One region of the Marichromatium sp. AB32 genome, then DNA from elsewhere that is predicted to be linked to it. Evidence: riboswitches for the same ligand, from Rfam matches in the RefSeq annotation. Region 1 holds a riboswitch; the other holds the start of a gene.
What was found. A riboswitch is a leader RNA that binds a small molecule or an ion and turns the genes downstream of it on or off. The one in region 1 is predicted to bind cobalamin.

Region 1 (8,139 bases):
CTCGGGCAAGAGCACCCTGTTGCAGTTGATGGTCGGGCTGTTGCGCCCCGCCGCCGGCACCCTGGTCGCCTTCGGCGCACCCCGCCGCGTCGAGCACGACTTCCATGCGGTACGTCGGCGCGCCGGGCTGGTGTTCCAGGACGCCGACGACCAGCTGTTCTGTCCCACGGTGGTCGAGGACATCGCCTTCGGTCCACGCAACCTCGGTCAGTCGCCGGCGCAGGCCCGAGCGACGGTCGAGCGCACCCTCGCCCGACTGGGGCTCGAACACCTGCGCGACCGCGTCACCCACCGTCTCTCCGGTGGTGAGCGTCGTCTGGTCGCCCTCGCCGCGGTGCTCGCCATGGAGCCAGAGGTGCTGCTGCTCGACGAGCCGACCAACGCGCTCGACGACCCCACCCGTGCCCGTCTCCTGCAGATCCTCGCCGACCTCGATCAGACCCTGGTGCTGGTCAGCCACGACACCCCACTGCGCCAGACCCTCGCCACCCGCCACTACCGACTCGACCAGGGACGGCTGGAGGCAGGCTGATAGCTGATAGCCACCAGCCGTCAGCTGCCAGCCACCAGCCGCTAGCCACCGGCGCCAAGCTTCCCCGCTGGAGGCTGAAAGCCGGAGGCTGGCGGTTCGCAATCAGCCGACAGTGGAGGGTAGCGGTGTCATGAACCGATGGCCGACTGCCTTTCCCTTCCCTTGCGGTTCGAACCAGCGGCCAGCTGACAGCCTCCGGTCGGGAGGGCCAGCGCGCATGGCCGACGATTGACGGGCAACACGGTCTCTTTGCCCCGGTGACTCACAATCCACCGACGGCTGACAGCTGGCGGCTGGTCGCTGGCAGCTGGCGACTGGCGGCTGGCGGCTAACCGCTTGACTCGCCCTCGACCGGCGGTATGATGCTCGGCCAGCGATGGTTCCCCGCGAGGGGATCAAAAGGGAACACGGTGCGGCCCGTTCGGGCCAAGGCCGTGGCTGCCCCCGCAACTGTCAGCGGCGAGTCCGCGCCCCCTCATGACGCCACTGGTCCGCGCCGGACCGGGAAGGCCGGGCGCCCGACCCCGACCCGCGAGCCAGGAGACCTGCCATCGAGACACCGATCGCCTGACCGTCGGACGGGGTGTGCCGAGGGTGGGACCCACTGGCGCCCTGCCCGGCCCCGGCGTCCGCTCACCGGGCCGGTCGTGCCAACCGTCCAGTCCCTCCCCCGAGATCCACCGCCCCGCCCAGCAACACCGCCTGGAGGCGCCCGTCGACATGGATCTCGCCAAGCTCTCTGCCGCCACACAGGCCGCGCTCGAATTCGTCCGTGCCGGCGGCCCGGTGATGCTGGTGTTGTGCGCGCTCTCGCTGCTCGCGCTCACCCTGGTGCTGTTCAAGCTGCTGCAGTTCGCGCGGTTGCGGGTCGGCGCGCGCGCCTTCATCGCGCCGACGCTCGCCGCCTGCGCCGCCGGACGGCTCGACGAGGCGCGCGGCGCGCTCGCCCCCGCCCCTCAACCGATCGCCGCGGTGCTGGCGGTGGCCATCGACGGACTGGCGGACGGCGGGCGCACCCCGCAGCAGCTGCGCGAGGAGGTGCTGCGCGAGGCGGCGGCCCAGCAGCAGCGGCTCAACGCCCATCTGCGCGGACTCGACGCCATCGTCACCCTGGCGCCGCTGCTCGGACTGCTGGGCACCGTACTCGGCATGATCGAGGCCTTCCGCACCCTCGAGCAGGCCGGCGGACAGGCCAACCCGGCGCTGCTCGCCGGGGGCATCTGGGAGGCGCTGCTGACCACCGCCGCGGGCCTGGCGATCGCCATCCCCGCCGCCGCGGCGCTGCACTGGCTGGAGGCGATCATCGAGCGCGCGCGTCACGACACCGAGGACGCCCTGACCCGGCTGTTCACCATGCCGGTGGCCGATGCACATTGAGCCGCTGCGCCGCCGCGGTCGCGGCATCGGACTCGCGCCGCTGGTCGACGTGGTCTTCCTGCTGCTGCTCTTCTTCCTGCTCGCCGCCCGACTCGACCCACTGCAACAATTGCCGATCGAGACCCGTGACGGCGGCACCGCCGACAGCGTCGCGACCACGCTGCGACTCGATGTCGCCGCCGACGGCGGGCTGCGGCTCGACGGCGTGCCCTGCCCGCACGATGCACTGGTGACACGGCTGCGCGCGCGGCTCGCCGCGGAACCGGGCAGCACGCTGGTGATCGTCCCCGAGCGCGAGACACCGCTCCAGACCCTGGTCCAGATGACCGACCTGGCGCGCCTGGCTGGCGCACAACAGCTCGCCCTGATCGAGCCCTGAGGGCACACGGATGCAGATCCCCGGACCACCCCGCAGACGCCAGCGCGACCCGATGAGCGGGCTGGTCGACGTCGTGCTCCTGCTGCTGGTGTTCTTCCTCCTGGTCGGCACCCTCGAGCCACCCTCGCCGCTACCGGTCACGCCCCCCGAGGCCGCGCCGGGCGAGCGCCTGCCCGATGGCCGCCTGCGGCTCGTACTCGCCGCCGACGGCCGGCTCGCCCTCGCCGGCGTGCCGATCACCCGTGCGGAGCTGGACGCGGAGATCGCCGCACGCGTGGCGGACGAGCCGGGGCGCGCGATCGCCGTCGAGGCCGACGCCGACACCCCGAGCGGAACCCTGCTCGATCTACTCGCGATATTGCGCGCGCAGGGGGTCGACGCGCTCTCGCTGATCACCCGGGAGTCGCCATGAGCCGGACGACGACCCGCCTGCTGTGGGGCGTGGCGCTGATCCTGGCGCTGGGCGCGCACCTGGCCCTCGCCTGGCTGCTGCCGCCGCTGCGCGAACCGGCGCTCGGGACGGGCGAGATCCGGCTCTCGCTCCAGGGTAGAGGAACGCCCGACGCACCCGCCGACATCGCCGACGCGGCACCAGCGAGCGCCGAACCGACGCTCACCCAACCAGCGCCAGCGCCAGCGCCAGCGCCAGCGCCAGCGCCAGCGCCAGCGCCAGCGCCAGAGCCAGAGCCAGAGCCAGAGCCAGAGCCAGAGCCAGAGCCAGAGCCAGAGCCAGAGCCAGAGCCAGAGCCAGAGCCGAGTATCGCGGCGCCACGCGCGAGCGCCAAGCCCCCCCCTCCACCACCGCCGCCGACTCGAAGTGAGTCGGCGACGCCCGTCGCGCCCGCACGCCCCAGCTCGACGACGCATGCGGACGTGACCCCGAGCAGACGCGCCGAGCAGACCGGCACCGACCGTCCGGCTCGCCCCCTCGCCGGCAACCCACCGCCGCGCTACCCGCGACTGGCGCGTCGCCAGGGGGTCGAGGGTCGGGTGCTGATCCGGGTCGCGGTCGGCGCCGACGGGCGGGTCGGCGCCACCACCCTGATCGAGAGCAGCGGCCATCGCCTGCTCGACGACGCCGCACTGCGCGCGGTCGAGCGCTGGCGCTTCGCACCGGCCTGGCAGGCCGGACGCGCGGTCGCGGCACAGCTCACGGTGCCGGTGATCTTCCGTCTGGAGTCGGGCTGAGCGGCCTCAGCCCAGCGCCGCAAACCCCAACCCAAAGGCGAGCGCCACCACCGAGCTCCACCCCAGCAGCCGCAGCGCACGCCGCAGATCGACGGCGCCGAGCGCCGCCGGCCACGTCGGATCGCCGAGGAAGCGATCGGTGACCAGTCGCCCGCCGGACCACACCGGTCCGATCAACCGCACCCGCAGCGCCCCGGCACAGGCCGCCTCGCTCCAGCCCGAGTTCGGGCTCGGCAGCAGCGCGTGATAGCGCCAGGCCGCGCGCAGCGCCAACCCGGGGTGCTCGCGCAGCAGCACCGCGGCAAGCGCGACCACCAGCGGCGAGAGCCGGGCCGGGAGCCAGTGCACCAGATCGTCCGAGCGCGCACCGGCCCAGCCGAAGCGGCGATAACGCTCGTTGCGATAGCCGACCATGGAGTCGAGGCTGGAGACGGCCTTGACCACCACCAGCCCCGGCACCCCGAACAGACAGAGCGCCCACAGCGGGGTGAGCACGCCGTCGGTGAGGTTCTCCGACAGGCTCTCGATGGTCGCGCGCGTCACCCCGTCGGTGCCGAGCGGCTCGACATCCCGCCCCACCAGCATCGCCAGTTGCGCGCGCGCGCCGGGCAGGTCGCCGGCGACGAGCGGCGCCAGCACCCGCCGACCGTGTTCGAGCAGGTCACGGGTGCAGAGCAGGCTGTAGGCGATGAACAGATCCCAGCCGAGCGCGAGCGGCGGGTGCAGCGCCGCCAGCCCGAGGCGCACGCCCCACCAGGCGGCAAGCGCGCCACCGACCACCAGCAGCCAGTGCAGGACGCCGCCCAGATAGCCGTCGAGCCCGCGCGCGAACAACGCCTGCTCCGAGCGCGCGATCCAGCCACCGAGCAGGCGCACCGGATGGAGCCGATAGACCGGGTCGCCGAGCAGCGCATCGAGCAGCACGGCGCCGAGGATCAGCGACAGCTCGATGTTCAGCGACATGGCAGCATGCCCTTGGTCTGGATGGATCTCGGCAAGTGGCGGAGAGAACGGTGGCTCATCGGTGGAGAGAGGGTCTGAGGTCGCGGCGCGGCAGGGTAAGCCAACGAGTCGACCCCGGGCAACGTCTGGCGATCCGGGTAAAAACACCCGAGCGATGATCCCAAGCAATCAAGTCGGTAATTTTCGGCGAACCTCGGCGATCGCCCCCGATCCAATTGATATAGTCCAGGCGATCGCTCGAGCCACCGCACTCGACCCGGCCACGCCAACGAGCAGACGCCCTCGTTGCAGCGGAGGCATGAAGGTCATGCGGACGAGCCGGTCAGCCGTCGCAGGTTTCACCGACCGCCGCGCACTGCAAGACTCCACCGCCCCTGGGCGACGCCTTGAAGCTCGACGGAAACGAGACCTGCACCCTGTTTTCGTCGGCTGCCGCGGGCGCAGCCGTTCTCCCGCCGACCACGGCGAGGGCTTGTGGAGGAAACGATGAAGAAACGCACATGGCTGCTGCTCGGGAGCGGGGGCGTGCTGCTCCTGGCGGGGCTGGCGAGCGGGAGCTGGATGGTCACCGAGACCGCCCTCCAGGCGACGTCCGACCGTGAATTCTGCAGCAGCTGTCACACCATGGATGCCTTCGTCGCCTCCTATGATCAGGACGTCCACGGCGGCCAGAACCCCCAGGGACTGCGGGCCGACTGCGCCGACTGCCACCTGCCCCACGACAGCCCCGCCAATTATTTCGTGCAGAAGGGACTGTTCGGTCTCAAGGCCGGCTGGGGACAGGTGGTCTCGCTCGTCTTCGAGCCCGACTGGATCGCCAGCCTCGAGCAACGCAACGACTTCCTCTACGACTCGGCCTGCCTGAACTGTCACGCCGCACTCGAACACGCCCCCGAGCAGAGCCCGGCCGCGGCCTTCGGACACCGCACCTATTTCGCGCCGGACAACGCCCTGAGCTGCGCCGACTGCCACCCCCACGTCGGCCACAAGGATCTGCGCGCACACCTCGCCGGCGACGCCCTTCCCACCACCACGAACGAGGAGTGAAGATGTCCGTCCGTGCCATCCCGCTACTGATCGGCGCCACGCTGTTGAGCGCCACCGCCCTGGCCGACCCGAGCGGCGACGCCGCACGCGGCGCCCAGGTCTACGAGGCCAAGATGTGCAACCTCTGCCACACCCTGGGCGGCGAGTCCGGCCCCATGGCCGCACTCGGCGGCACGCTCGACCAAGTCGGCGCCGAGCGCAGCGCGCAGTGGCTGCGCGACTACCTGCTCGATCCCACCGCCACCCTGCCCGGCGCGCAGATGCCCAAGACCGAGCTGACGCCGCAGGAACTGGCCGACCTGGTCGCCTATATGCACTCGCTGCGCTGAGCCGCCCGCGGACATCGGCGCGCGCGCCGATGTCCGAAACCTTATCCATCCTGCAGACGCGCCTCGTCTCATCCGTCATGCTTCCATGCTTGACGATCGAGCGCGCGACCCACGACACAAAGACACCGGGGCTACCCGGTGCGACCGCCTCGAATGGCGCGGATCAACCCCGCGGACGCACAATTCACCACCGATATCAACGCCGTGTACAATGAAAGCCCAGATACCGGGACACCTGGACGCCCCGGTTGCGCAAGGAGCAGCAAGGAACCCGATGCCCAGTCGTCAGCAGTCCCTCCCGTTCCCCGCCACCGGCCGGCCTCAGCAACCGACGTGGCCGCACCCAGAACATCGATGACAGCGGCCCGTCGTCTTCGTGGCGTGACCCTGATCGAGCTGATGGTGACCCTGGCCATCGCCGTCATCCTGCTCTCGCTGGCCGTCCCCGGTTTCCAGCACCTGCTGCAGGACTCGCGACTCACCGGCCTCACCAACAGCCTCAGCGCCAGCCTCCAGCAGGCCCGGGTCGAGTCGCTGAGCCGGGGCCAGACCGTCGCCGTCTGCGCGACCGGCGACGCCGATGCCGATCAGCCAACCTGCACCATCACCACCGACTGGGCTGACGGCTGGCTGGTGTTCGTGCGTGACGATGCCGACGCCACCGGCGTCAAGACCGACATCGACGGTGACGGGCGGGCCGACGACCGTCTGCTCAAGGTGGTGCGCCCGTTCGGGGCCGCCACCCTCACCGCCAGCGGCGGCGACCCGATCGTCTTCACCCCACCGTTGGGCGAGGCCGCCGAGACCCGCTTCACCATCCGGGTCACCGACGGCGAGCAGCGTTGTCTGCGGGTCAAGCGCACCGGCCAGGTACGACTCGACGAGGGCTGTGATGGCTAGATACCCACGCATCGGTCGCCGCCAGCGCGGCCTGACCCTGATCGAGGTGCTGGTGACCATGGTCGTGCTCGCCGTCGGGCTGCTCGGCTTCGGCGCGCTGCAGGCGCTGACCATGAAGAGCAACCTCGGCGCGCTGCAGCGCAGCTATGCCACCCTGCACGCCCACGACATCATCGAGTCGATGCGCGCCAATCGCGCCGAGCGCGCGAGCTATGCCACCGGATTCACCGACAGCGTCTCCGGCACCTCGGTCAGCGCCCAGGACCTGCAGCGCTGGAAACAGGCCCTCGCCGCCGACCTGCCGAGCGGCGAGGGCCGGATCACCCTCGACGGCGACAAGGTCGCGATCACGCTGCGCTGGCGCGAGACGCGATTGCCGACCAGCGCCGAGACCGACCCGACGCTGGAGTGGGTCAGCTTCGCCACCGAGACCCTGCTGCCGGAGCCCACGCCATGATCCGTCAACGCGGCTTCAGTCTGATCGAGCTGATGATCGCCTCCACCATCAGCCTGATGATGATCGCCGCGCTCGGCGCGGTGATGGTCAGTACCCGCACCACCCAGCGCACCACCCAGACCCTGGCGATGCTCCAGGAGGACGCGCGCTACGCCTTCCTCGCGCTGACCCGCGACGTGCGCATGGCCGGCTACACCGGTGGCTACCAGCTCGACAGCGCCCCCGCGAGCTGGCCGCCCGAGACCACCGACATCGCCAACCCACTGCACGGACTCGACGACGAGCACGACACCATCACCATGAGCGGGCGTACGGGCGGAGACGTGCTTCATCTGGTGCGCGCCGATACCGATCATGCATTCGTGCTCGACACCGCCTGCCAGGGCGGCGCCGGCGCGGCGCGTTTCACCCTGGCGTGTCAGCCCACCCACTCCCCCCTGGCCGGCCAGACCTGGATCGCCACCAGCCCCTATTTCACCGAGACCTTCGCGGTGACCTCCACCGACCCGAGCGCCGGTTGCGCGACGGGCGCTACGACCACCCTGACCCTGGTGTCGGACTCGACCACCGCCTGCGGCTTCGGCAGCGATACCGCCACCCCCAGGCTCTATCCGCTGATCGCCCACAGCTATTTCGTCGGCACCAACGACGAAGGCGAGCCCGCGCTGATGGTGCGCCAGGACGGCACGGACACCGAACTCGTCGAGGGCGTCTCCGACCTGCAGATCCTCTACGGGATCGATGATGACGCGGACAAGAGTGTCGATCGCTACGTCCGCGCCGATCAGGTCAGCAGCGCCACCACGGCGAGCGCGCGCGCCGAGGACTGGAGACGGGTCCTCGCCATCCGCCTCACCCTCACCCTGACCCCGACCAACGACCTCGACGGGACGCTCGACGATCGCATCGTCAGCGGCACCATCGCGGTGAGAAACCGCCTGATCCAGCCATGAGCCCAAATCCTCTC
Region 2 (8,139 bases), on a different contig from region 1:
CGACATCGCCACCGCCTGGAACACCTATCAGACAGTCAGCCTCTCGGGCGAGTTGGTGGGGCTGGTGCGCGCCAGCCAGCGCCTGCTCGAGGCGCTGATGGAGCGCCAGCTCCCGGCGCTGCGCCCGTTCGAGAACCTGGAGATGCAGCGCGAGATGCTGCGCCTGACCGAGCGTCTGCGCGGCCCCGATCAGGGCAGGTAGGGATAGGGCTCGGCGCTGCCCAGCGGGGCGTGGCCGAACACCAGCTGGCCGGCGGCGCCGTCGCTGAAGGCGAGCCGGCCGATACCGTTGCGACCGCTGAGATCGCGCACCAGATCCGCCCAGCCGCTGCGCCCGTCCTCACAGTACAGCTCGTAGATCGCGGCGGGATCACCGGAGAAGGCGCTGTAACCACCGCGACAACGGGTCTTCGGGCTGGTCAGATTCAGCTTGCCGGTGAACAGGGTCGAACGGTAGTCACCGCTGAACACCTCGCCATCGACCACCGCCACCACCGGCCCCGAGGTCGAGCGACCCGGCGAGGGCACCTCGGGACGGGGACGTTCGAGATTGTCGATCACCTGACTGACGCAGGTGGCGTAGACCTCGATCTCGAGGTGCTCGCACAGCCGCCTGCCGTACTCCTCCGGCGGCACCTCGACGGCGATGCCACCGAGACGCTGCGGCGGGATCAGCGCACACCCCGCAAGCAGACCGAGCAACACGACGGGCACGACGATTCTGGACATGACGTTCTCCCTCGGCGACGGCGGCGCGGCCCGCGCCCGCCTCGACCCTCGACCGGCCGCGGTCAGGCGCGGCTCCCGAGCGCCCATTGTATGTCATGCGGATGCGCCGGGGCGCGATTGCCGCTACAGTGACCGCAACCGCGCCAGGGTCGAGGCGCGACCGTCACATCCCCGGAGCCTCCCGATGAGACTGCGCCAATCGTCACCGCATCCCTTTCGTCGATCGCGACGTGGTGTCGTGCTGGCCCTGGCGCTGAGCCTGCTCGGCGCCTGCAGCGACCCGCTGCTGAAGGACCAGCCCCTGCCCCGTCAGCTCGCCATCGCCGCCTGCATCGGCCAGTGCGACAGCGCGCGCGAGCACTGTCGCGCGAGCGCGCGCGCCGACTACCGCGACTGCGAGGCCGACCATACCGAGGCCTTCCGCGACTATCGCTGGTGTCTCAGCGAGGTCGGCACATTCAACGATGAACTCGACTGCGGCTATCCCTGGTGGTCGTGCGCCGAGAACCTTTACGGTTACTGCACCAATCGCCATCGCGCGTGCCGCGAGGCCTGCGCCGCAGACCCGCACCAGCTGGTGCGCTGAGAGCCGCGGCGCCGCTCAGCCGCCGAGCAGCAGCGCCGCGAGCACCACCAGGGCGATCTCGGTCAGCTCGACCAGGGCGCCGGCGGTGTCGCCGGTGAAGCCGCCGAGCCGGGCGCGCATGGCGCGACGCGCCAGCCACAACACCGCCAGGGCACACCCGGCCAGCACCAGCCCCAGCCCACCGAGTACCAGCACACAGCCGAGGAAGGCCGCGCCGCTCGCCGTCCACGCCCAGGTGCGCCCGAGATGGGCGACCTGATCGCTGACGATGCCCTGGGTGCGGGCATAGGCGGTAGTGAGCATCAGCGGCGGCAGCACCGCGCGCGCGAGCAGCGGCACCCAGAGCAGCAGCCAGGCCGCCTCGACATCGAGGAGCAGCTGCAGCGCGCTCCACTTGAGCAGCAGCGCCAGCCCCAGCACCGCCACCGCCATCGGCCCGCTGCGCGGGTCCTTCATGATCTCCAGGGTGCGGGCGCGGTCGCCGAGTCCGCCGATCCAGGCGTCGGCGCTATCGGCCAGGCCGTCGCAGTGCAGCCCGCCGGTCGACCAGGTCCAGAAGGCGAGCAGCAGTGCCGCACCGAGCAGCGGGTCGGTGTGCTGCGCGGCGAGCGCGGCGAGCGCGAGCAGCGCGCCGAGCACCAGCCCGACAACCGGGTACCAGGCCACCGAGCGGCCCTGGTCGACGGGGTCGACCACGCCGGGGTCGGGAAAGGGCAGCCGGGTCAACAGCCGCCCGGCGGCATAGAAGGGAACGAGATGGGACATCAGGGACCTCGATGGGTCACCAGGCTGGGGCGGCCCGGTGAGGGTGGGACACGGACGCGACTGCGCCCGGCATGGGCGACCTCGAGCAGGATCATCGCTCGCGGCGGCATCTCCAGCACCTCGGCGAGGATCGCGCGAATCACCCCGCCGTGGGTCACCACCAGCGCGTCCGGCCCGCCGCCCTCGAGCAGCGCGCGCCAGGCCGCGCGGGTCCGGGCGAGGAAGTCAGACATCGGCTCGCCCCCCGGCGGGGTGAAGCCGAGCGGGTCATCCCACAGCCGCCAGAGTTCATCCTCGGGGAGCTCGCTGGCCGAGCACCCCTCCCAATCGCCGAAGTGACGCTCTGCCAGCGCGGGTTCGAGCACCAGCTCGAGCCCGCGCTGTGCGGCCAGCTCGCGGGCGAAGGCCGCGCAGCGCTGCAATGGCGAGCTGACCACCAGCCGCGGCTCGTCGAGCCCGGCGGTGGCCGCGCGCAGCTGCGACCAGCCGCGCGCGCTCAGCGGATCATCGCAACTGCCGCGCAGGCGGCTCCCGCCCTCGACCTCGCCGTGACGCAGCAGGTCGATCAGCCGGCCGCGCAGGCTCAGCACGCGTTGCTCACTCCGGCCTCGTCAAAAGTCGCCATGTCGCGATGCACCGCACAGGCCAGACGCAGCAGCGGCACCGCGGCGCAGGCGCCGGTCGCCTCGCCGAGACGGAAGCCGAGATCGAGCAGCGGGTTGGCCTCCAGCGCCTCCATCATCAGCCGATGACCGGGCTCGGCCGAGCGATGCGAGAACAGCATCCAGTCGCGCGCCGCAGGCTGCAGACGCACCGCGGCGAGCGCCGCCGAGGAGACGATGAAGCCGTCGATCAGCATCACCACGCCACGCTGGGCGGCACGCAGATAGGCGCCGGCGAGCGCGGCGATCTCGAAACCGCCGAGCCGGCGCAGCATCTCCAGCGGGTCGCGCGGTTCGCTGGCGTGCAGCTCCAGCGCACGCGCCACCACCTCGGCCTTGCGGTTGACCCCGGCGCTGTCCAGCCCGGTCCCCGGTCCCACCACCTCGGAGGCGGCGCGATCGAGCAGCGCGCAGCCCAGCGCGGCGGCGGCGGTGGTGTTGGCGATACCGAGCTCGCCACCGATGATCAGCCGCACGCCCTCGGCGACGGCGCGATCGACCGCGTCGCGCCCGATGTCGAGCGCCCGCGCAAGCTGCTCGGGGGTCATCGCCGGCTCGCGGGCGATGTTGCCGCTCCCCGGCCCGAGGGGTTCGGAGCGCACGCCCTCGACGACCTCCGAGCCGGTGGCCAGGCCCAGCTCGATGATATCGAGCCTAGCGCCGACCGCCTTGGCCATCACCGCGACCCCCGCCCCACCATTGGCGATGTTGCGGACCATCTGCTTGGTGACATCCTGGGGATAGCGCGACACACCCTCGGCGGCAACCCCGTGGTCGGCGGCGAACAACAGCACCCGCACCGGATCGACCTCCGGGGTGGCGGTGCGTTGCAGGCCGGCCAGACGCACCGCCAGCTCCTCGAGCCGACCGAGCGAGCCCGGTGGCTTGGTGAGCTGGTCCTGACGCGCGAGCGCATGCTGCACGGCGGTCTGATCGATCGGGGGACAGGGCTCGGCGAGCCAGTCGAGGGTCGGGGTCATGGGCGCACCTCATGGATGGGAGCGATGAGCGTCGCGCACTACCGGCGCGACGGGTCGAATGCCGCACGGGGCGGCGGGAAGGGATCGAGGACACGACGGCCTTGCTCGCCGGGCGGCCCCGCCCCGACGCGGGGCGGAGCGACGTCCGGGGTCAGGGCTGGTAGCGCAGGGTCAGGTAGAACGCGCGACCGGGCTGATTGTACAGATAGGCCGTTTCATAGGTCTCGTCGAGGGCGTTGGCGAGCCGTCCCTGGAGGCGCAGCGCCGGGTTGAAGGCGTATTCGAGACGCAGATCGAGCAGCGCATAGGCGTCGAGATCGACCTGGTTGGCGAGGTCGTCGTAGCGCTCGCCGACCAGTTGCAGGGTCGCACCGGCGCGCCAGCGTCCGAGCGTGCGATCGAGATCGAGCTGCAGGCTCTGCTCGGCGCGACGCGGCAGCAGATTGCCGTCGTTGGCGCCCTCGGAGCGGTTCTCGGGATCGAGCAGGGTGAGGTTGCCGGCCAGCGTCCAGTCGTCCCAGCGGAGATCGGCCGCGGCCTCGAGGCCGCGGATCCGCGCCGAGTCGACGTTGGCCGGGGCGAAGATGGCCGAGTCATAGGCGATCAGGTCGTCGATCTCGGTCTGGTAGAGGCTCAGCTGCCAGTCGCCGCGCATCCGCCCGGGCAGCGGCAGCGGGCCGTTGGCCATCAGCTCGATGCTCTCGGACTCCTCGGGATCGAGCGCGGTGTTGCCGAAGCCCGGGTAGTAGAGCTCGTTGAAGGTCGGCGCCTTGAAGCCGGTGCCGTAGGAGAGCGCGACCTGGATGTCGTTGGCGAACAGATAACCGAGCGCGGCGCTGCCGGTGGTGTGGCTGCCGAACTGCTGGTTGTCGTCCTGACGCAGGCTGAGCTTGAGATCGAAGGCGCCGAAGCTGCCCTGGTACTGACCGAACACGCCGAGGTTGTCGCGCGCGTCCTCGGCATAGTCGACGGTCCCGCTGACCCGATCGTCGACATAGTCGATCCCGAGGCTCACCAGCTGCCCGGCGGCGATGGTGACATCACTCTGCAGCGAGAGGCTGTCGCGCTCGGTCTGGAAGCGGTCGACGAACTGATCGAAGACCGCCGCGGCGGCATCGTCGTAGAACACCCGGTAATCATCCCAGCTGCGCCCGGCGGTGAGCGTCAGGGTCCAGGCATCGAGCGGGCGCAGGGTGGCGTTGGCGCCGAAGACCTGCTGCGAGGAGCGGGCCTTGTTGCCGGAGAAGGCCGAGCCGTCGAAGTCGTTGGCACTCTCGGCGCTGAGCAGGTGGAATTCGACCTCGGCGCGCTCGTTGAAGGCATAACCGGCGCGGGCGCTGACGCCGTGACTGCTGTAGCCGTCGCGATCGGGCTGATCGACGCCGCAACCGGCATAGGGGAAGGGGCGACCGGCGCAGGCGTTGATGCCGTCGGTCTGCTCGAAGTTGGCGCCGAGGTTGAACCAGGCGTGCTCGCCGCCGCCGGAGAGCCCGCCGGAGACGCTGGCGGTGCCCAGCTCGCCGACACCGACGCTGAAGCGCGGGGTGAGCGCGCCGCCGCCGCGACGGGTGAAGACCTGGATGACACCGCCGATGGCCTCGGAGCCGTAGAGGCTCGAACGCGGCCCGCGCACCACCTCGATGCGCTCGATCTGATCGACCGGCAGGTCCTGCAGCGAGGTCGTGCCCAGGGTGGCCGAGCCGACACGCACCCCGTCGATCAGCACCAGCACGTGATCGGAATTGGTGCCGCGCAGCATCACCGAGGCCGACTGGCCGGGACCGCCGTTCTGGGCGATGCTCACGCCGGGCAGGGTGCGCAGCAGATCGGGCACCGAGCGGGCCTGACGCCGCTCGATCTCGGCGCGATCGATCACGCTCACCGTGGCCAGGGTCTCGCCCGCCGGCTCGGCGGTACGCGTGGCAGTGACCACCGTCGGCTCCAACACCTGGGAATCGGTCTGGGCCAGGACCTGGGCGCTCAAGGGCGCGGCCAGCGCCGCCAGCATCAAGGGACTCTTCATCACATGCTCCTCACAGGACCCCGCACACCCGCAGGGGTCGACAACAGAGAGGGGCTGGATGCTCGGCGGGCAGACGTCACCGGCCACGCGCTGGATGCGCGAGGAGCCGCGATCGCCACCCGGTCTACCCACGCAGCCCCGGCTTGACGGACCCGCCCGGCCTCGCTTTGCGGGCACTGCGGATCCTGATTCCGAGGCCGGTCTCCGGGCTCACGAGCGGGCCGGCATGGCCCCGGACGCGACGCCTTCCCGTGATCGACACAGTGGCATCAGGTCGCGCCCTGATTCGTCTACCGTTGCGGGGGCAGCGCCGGACTGACCGATCGCGGACGATCGGCGCACCGGTCTTCCCGTTTCAGCCCCGGGAACTGGGTCCAGGGGCCACCGCGGAATCGAGGGCGCCGATTAAGTCCGATCGGAAGGAGCAAGTCAACGCCCGCCCCCGCCACGGGACAGACTGACTGACCGGGGTCAAGCCGAGAACGATACCGCCGACGCCGCTCGCAGAGAGCGGGCGCCGCGGGGGGAGGGTCAGAGTCCGGAGACCTCGGGCAGCGCAGACTCGGGCGCGCGGACCGACTCGATCCGCGCCGCCTGGGCGCTCGGCCAGCGGGTGAGATACTCGTCGGTGAAGAAGAAGCGATCCTCGCCGAAGGCCGGCACCAGATCGTCGAGCCAGGTCGCCTTGGGGTCGAAGCGGGCGAAGAAGGGGCGGTTGACCCAGTCGGGGTTGCGTCCCTGGAGGAAGCGCAGCACGAACACCCGCTCGCCGGCGACCTCGGTCACGCCCTGGATCTCGATCTTGCCCGGCCCCGCACTCATGCTCGGACCGCGCGCGGTGCGAGCCAGCCCCGAGACCCCCTGGATCGCCTCGCGATAGATCTCCCAGGCACGCACCAGCGGCACCTCGAAGTAGTGCTGGGCGCCGGTATCGCGCTGCACGAACATGTAGTAGGGGATGATGCCGAGGCGCACCTGGGTGCGCCACATCCGCGTCCACACCTCGGGGTCGTCGTTGATGTGGGCGAGCAACGGCCCCTGGCTGCGGATCTCGGCGCCGGTGGCGCGCAGCCGCGCGATCGCCTCGCGGGCGGTCGCGGTCTCGAGCTCGCGCCAGTGGTTGGTGTGGGCCATCAGCGCGACGTGCTTGCCGTTGGCCACCAGCCGCTCGAGCAACGCCATCAGCTGGTCGCTGTCGGCGTCGCCGACGAAACGCTGGGGCCAGAAGGTCAACGCCTTGGTGCCGATGCGGATACTCTGGACGTGATCGAACTCGGGACGCAGCAGCGGCTCGAGATAGGCCTCGAGATGGCGCGCCTTCATCACCATCGGATCACCGCCGGTGATCAACAGATCGGTGACCTGCGGGTGCTGGCGCAGATAGGCGTGCAGCCCGGAGGCCTCGTTCGAGGCGATGCGCAGCGACTTGTCGCCGACGAACTGCGCCCAGCGGAAGCAGAAGCTGCAATAGGCGTGACAGGTCTGCCCCTGACTGGGGAAGAACAGCACGGTCTCGCGATACTTGTGCTGCAGCCCTTCGAGCGGGCGCTCGCCGTCGAGCTTGGGCAGGTTGCTCTCGAGCTGTCCGGCGGGATGGGGGTTGAGCTCGGCGCGGATCTCGCGCACCGCGGCCTCGAGCGCGGCGGGCGCGGCCTCGGCGCGCAGCAGGTCGGCAATGCGGCTGAAATGACGCTCGCTGAGCATCCCCTGCTGCGGGAATACCAGCTGGAAGATCGGATCATCGGGGACATTGTCCCAGTCAATCAGTTCATCGATCACATAGTCGTTGACGCGAAACGGCAGCACGGTCGAGACCACCTTCATCGCGAAACGGCGATCCTCGGAGAGTCCACGCAGCGCATCGATGCGGTCGAGATTACGCTGGGTGTGGACACGGAACGGGCGGGCGGACTCGACCGCCACCGCCCGCTTGGGCTGGGCATTGTTGTAGGACATGACAAAGCTCCTCTGTGGATAGTCAGAAGAGGACGCTGAACCGAATGGGCACGGCTATCCAAAGGGGTTGGCGAAAGAAGTGACGGTATTCGTCGTACGCGCTTCGCCGGCGCCGGGCGCGTGAGCGCGCCACCAGAGGATCCGAGCAGCCGCCCGGACTGGCAAAACCATTGCAAAGGATTTCACCATCCTAACACAGGAACCCTGCCCGATCCGGCGCGAGGGACACGGATCGCATGACAGGGGCACAGTCACCCGCACCCGGACGATGGGTGCGCAATCATCGGGAGCGACATGGACAGGCATCGACAGCTGAGCGCCCGGGCGCTCCTCGGCGGCGCGCTACTCGGCGCCCTGCTCACCCCGTGCAACGTCTACGCCGGACTGAAGATCGGCTGGTCGTTCAACATCTCGATCGTGGCGCTGCTGATCGCCAGC

Region 2: another riboswitch for cobalamin. It lies ahead of btuB (TonB-dependent vitamin B12 receptor); the one in region 1 lies ahead of EBL85_RS13820 (MotA/TolQ/ExbB proton channel family protein).

Annotation. Positions count from the first base shown of each region.
Region 1 is NZ_RHFJ01000056.1:2,088-10,226, forward strand. Features, by position in the region: gene EBL85_RS13815 (energy-coupling factor ABC transporter ATP-binding protein) at 1-532, shown strand, start outside; cobalamin riboswitch at 893-1,100, shown strand; gene EBL85_RS13820 (MotA/TolQ/ExbB proton channel family protein) at 1,253-1,909, shown strand; gene EBL85_RS13825 (biopolymer transporter ExbD) at 1,899-2,288, shown strand; gene EBL85_RS13830 (biopolymer transporter ExbD) at 2,299-2,700, shown strand; gene EBL85_RS17225 (energy transducer TonB) at 3,162-3,476, shown strand; gene cbiB (adenosylcobinamide-phosphate synthase CbiB) at 3,483-4,439, opposite strand; gene EBL85_RS13845 (NapC/NirT family cytochrome c) at 4,926-5,486, shown strand; gene EBL85_RS13850 (cytochrome c family protein) at 5,489-5,815, shown strand; gene EBL85_RS13855 (GspH/FimT family pseudopilin) at 6,170-6,715, shown strand; gene pilV (type IV pilus modification protein PilV) at 6,708-7,172, shown strand; gene EBL85_RS13865 (PilW family protein) at 7,169-8,125, shown strand; gene EBL85_RS13870 (PilX N-terminal domain-containing pilus assembly protein) at 8,122-8,139, shown strand, end outside.
Region 2 is NZ_RHFJ01000042.1:6,043-14,181, reverse strand. Features, by position in the region: gene EBL85_RS12435 (hypothetical protein) at 1-202, shown strand, start outside; gene EBL85_RS12430 (hypothetical protein) at 190-729, opposite strand; gene EBL85_RS12425 (hypothetical protein) at 914-1,315, shown strand; gene EBL85_RS12420 (adenosylcobinamide-GDP ribazoletransferase) at 1,331-2,080, opposite strand; gene EBL85_RS12415 (histidine phosphatase family protein) at 2,080-2,670, opposite strand; gene cobT (nicotinate-nucleotide--dimethylbenzimidazole phosphoribosyltransferase) at 2,664-3,722, opposite strand; gene btuB (TonB-dependent vitamin B12 receptor) at 3,874-5,745, opposite strand; cobalamin riboswitch at 5,923-6,149, opposite strand; gene EBL85_RS12400 (KamA family radical SAM protein) at 6,277-7,701, opposite strand; gene EBL85_RS12395 (OPT/YSL family transporter) at 7,996-8,139, shown strand, end outside.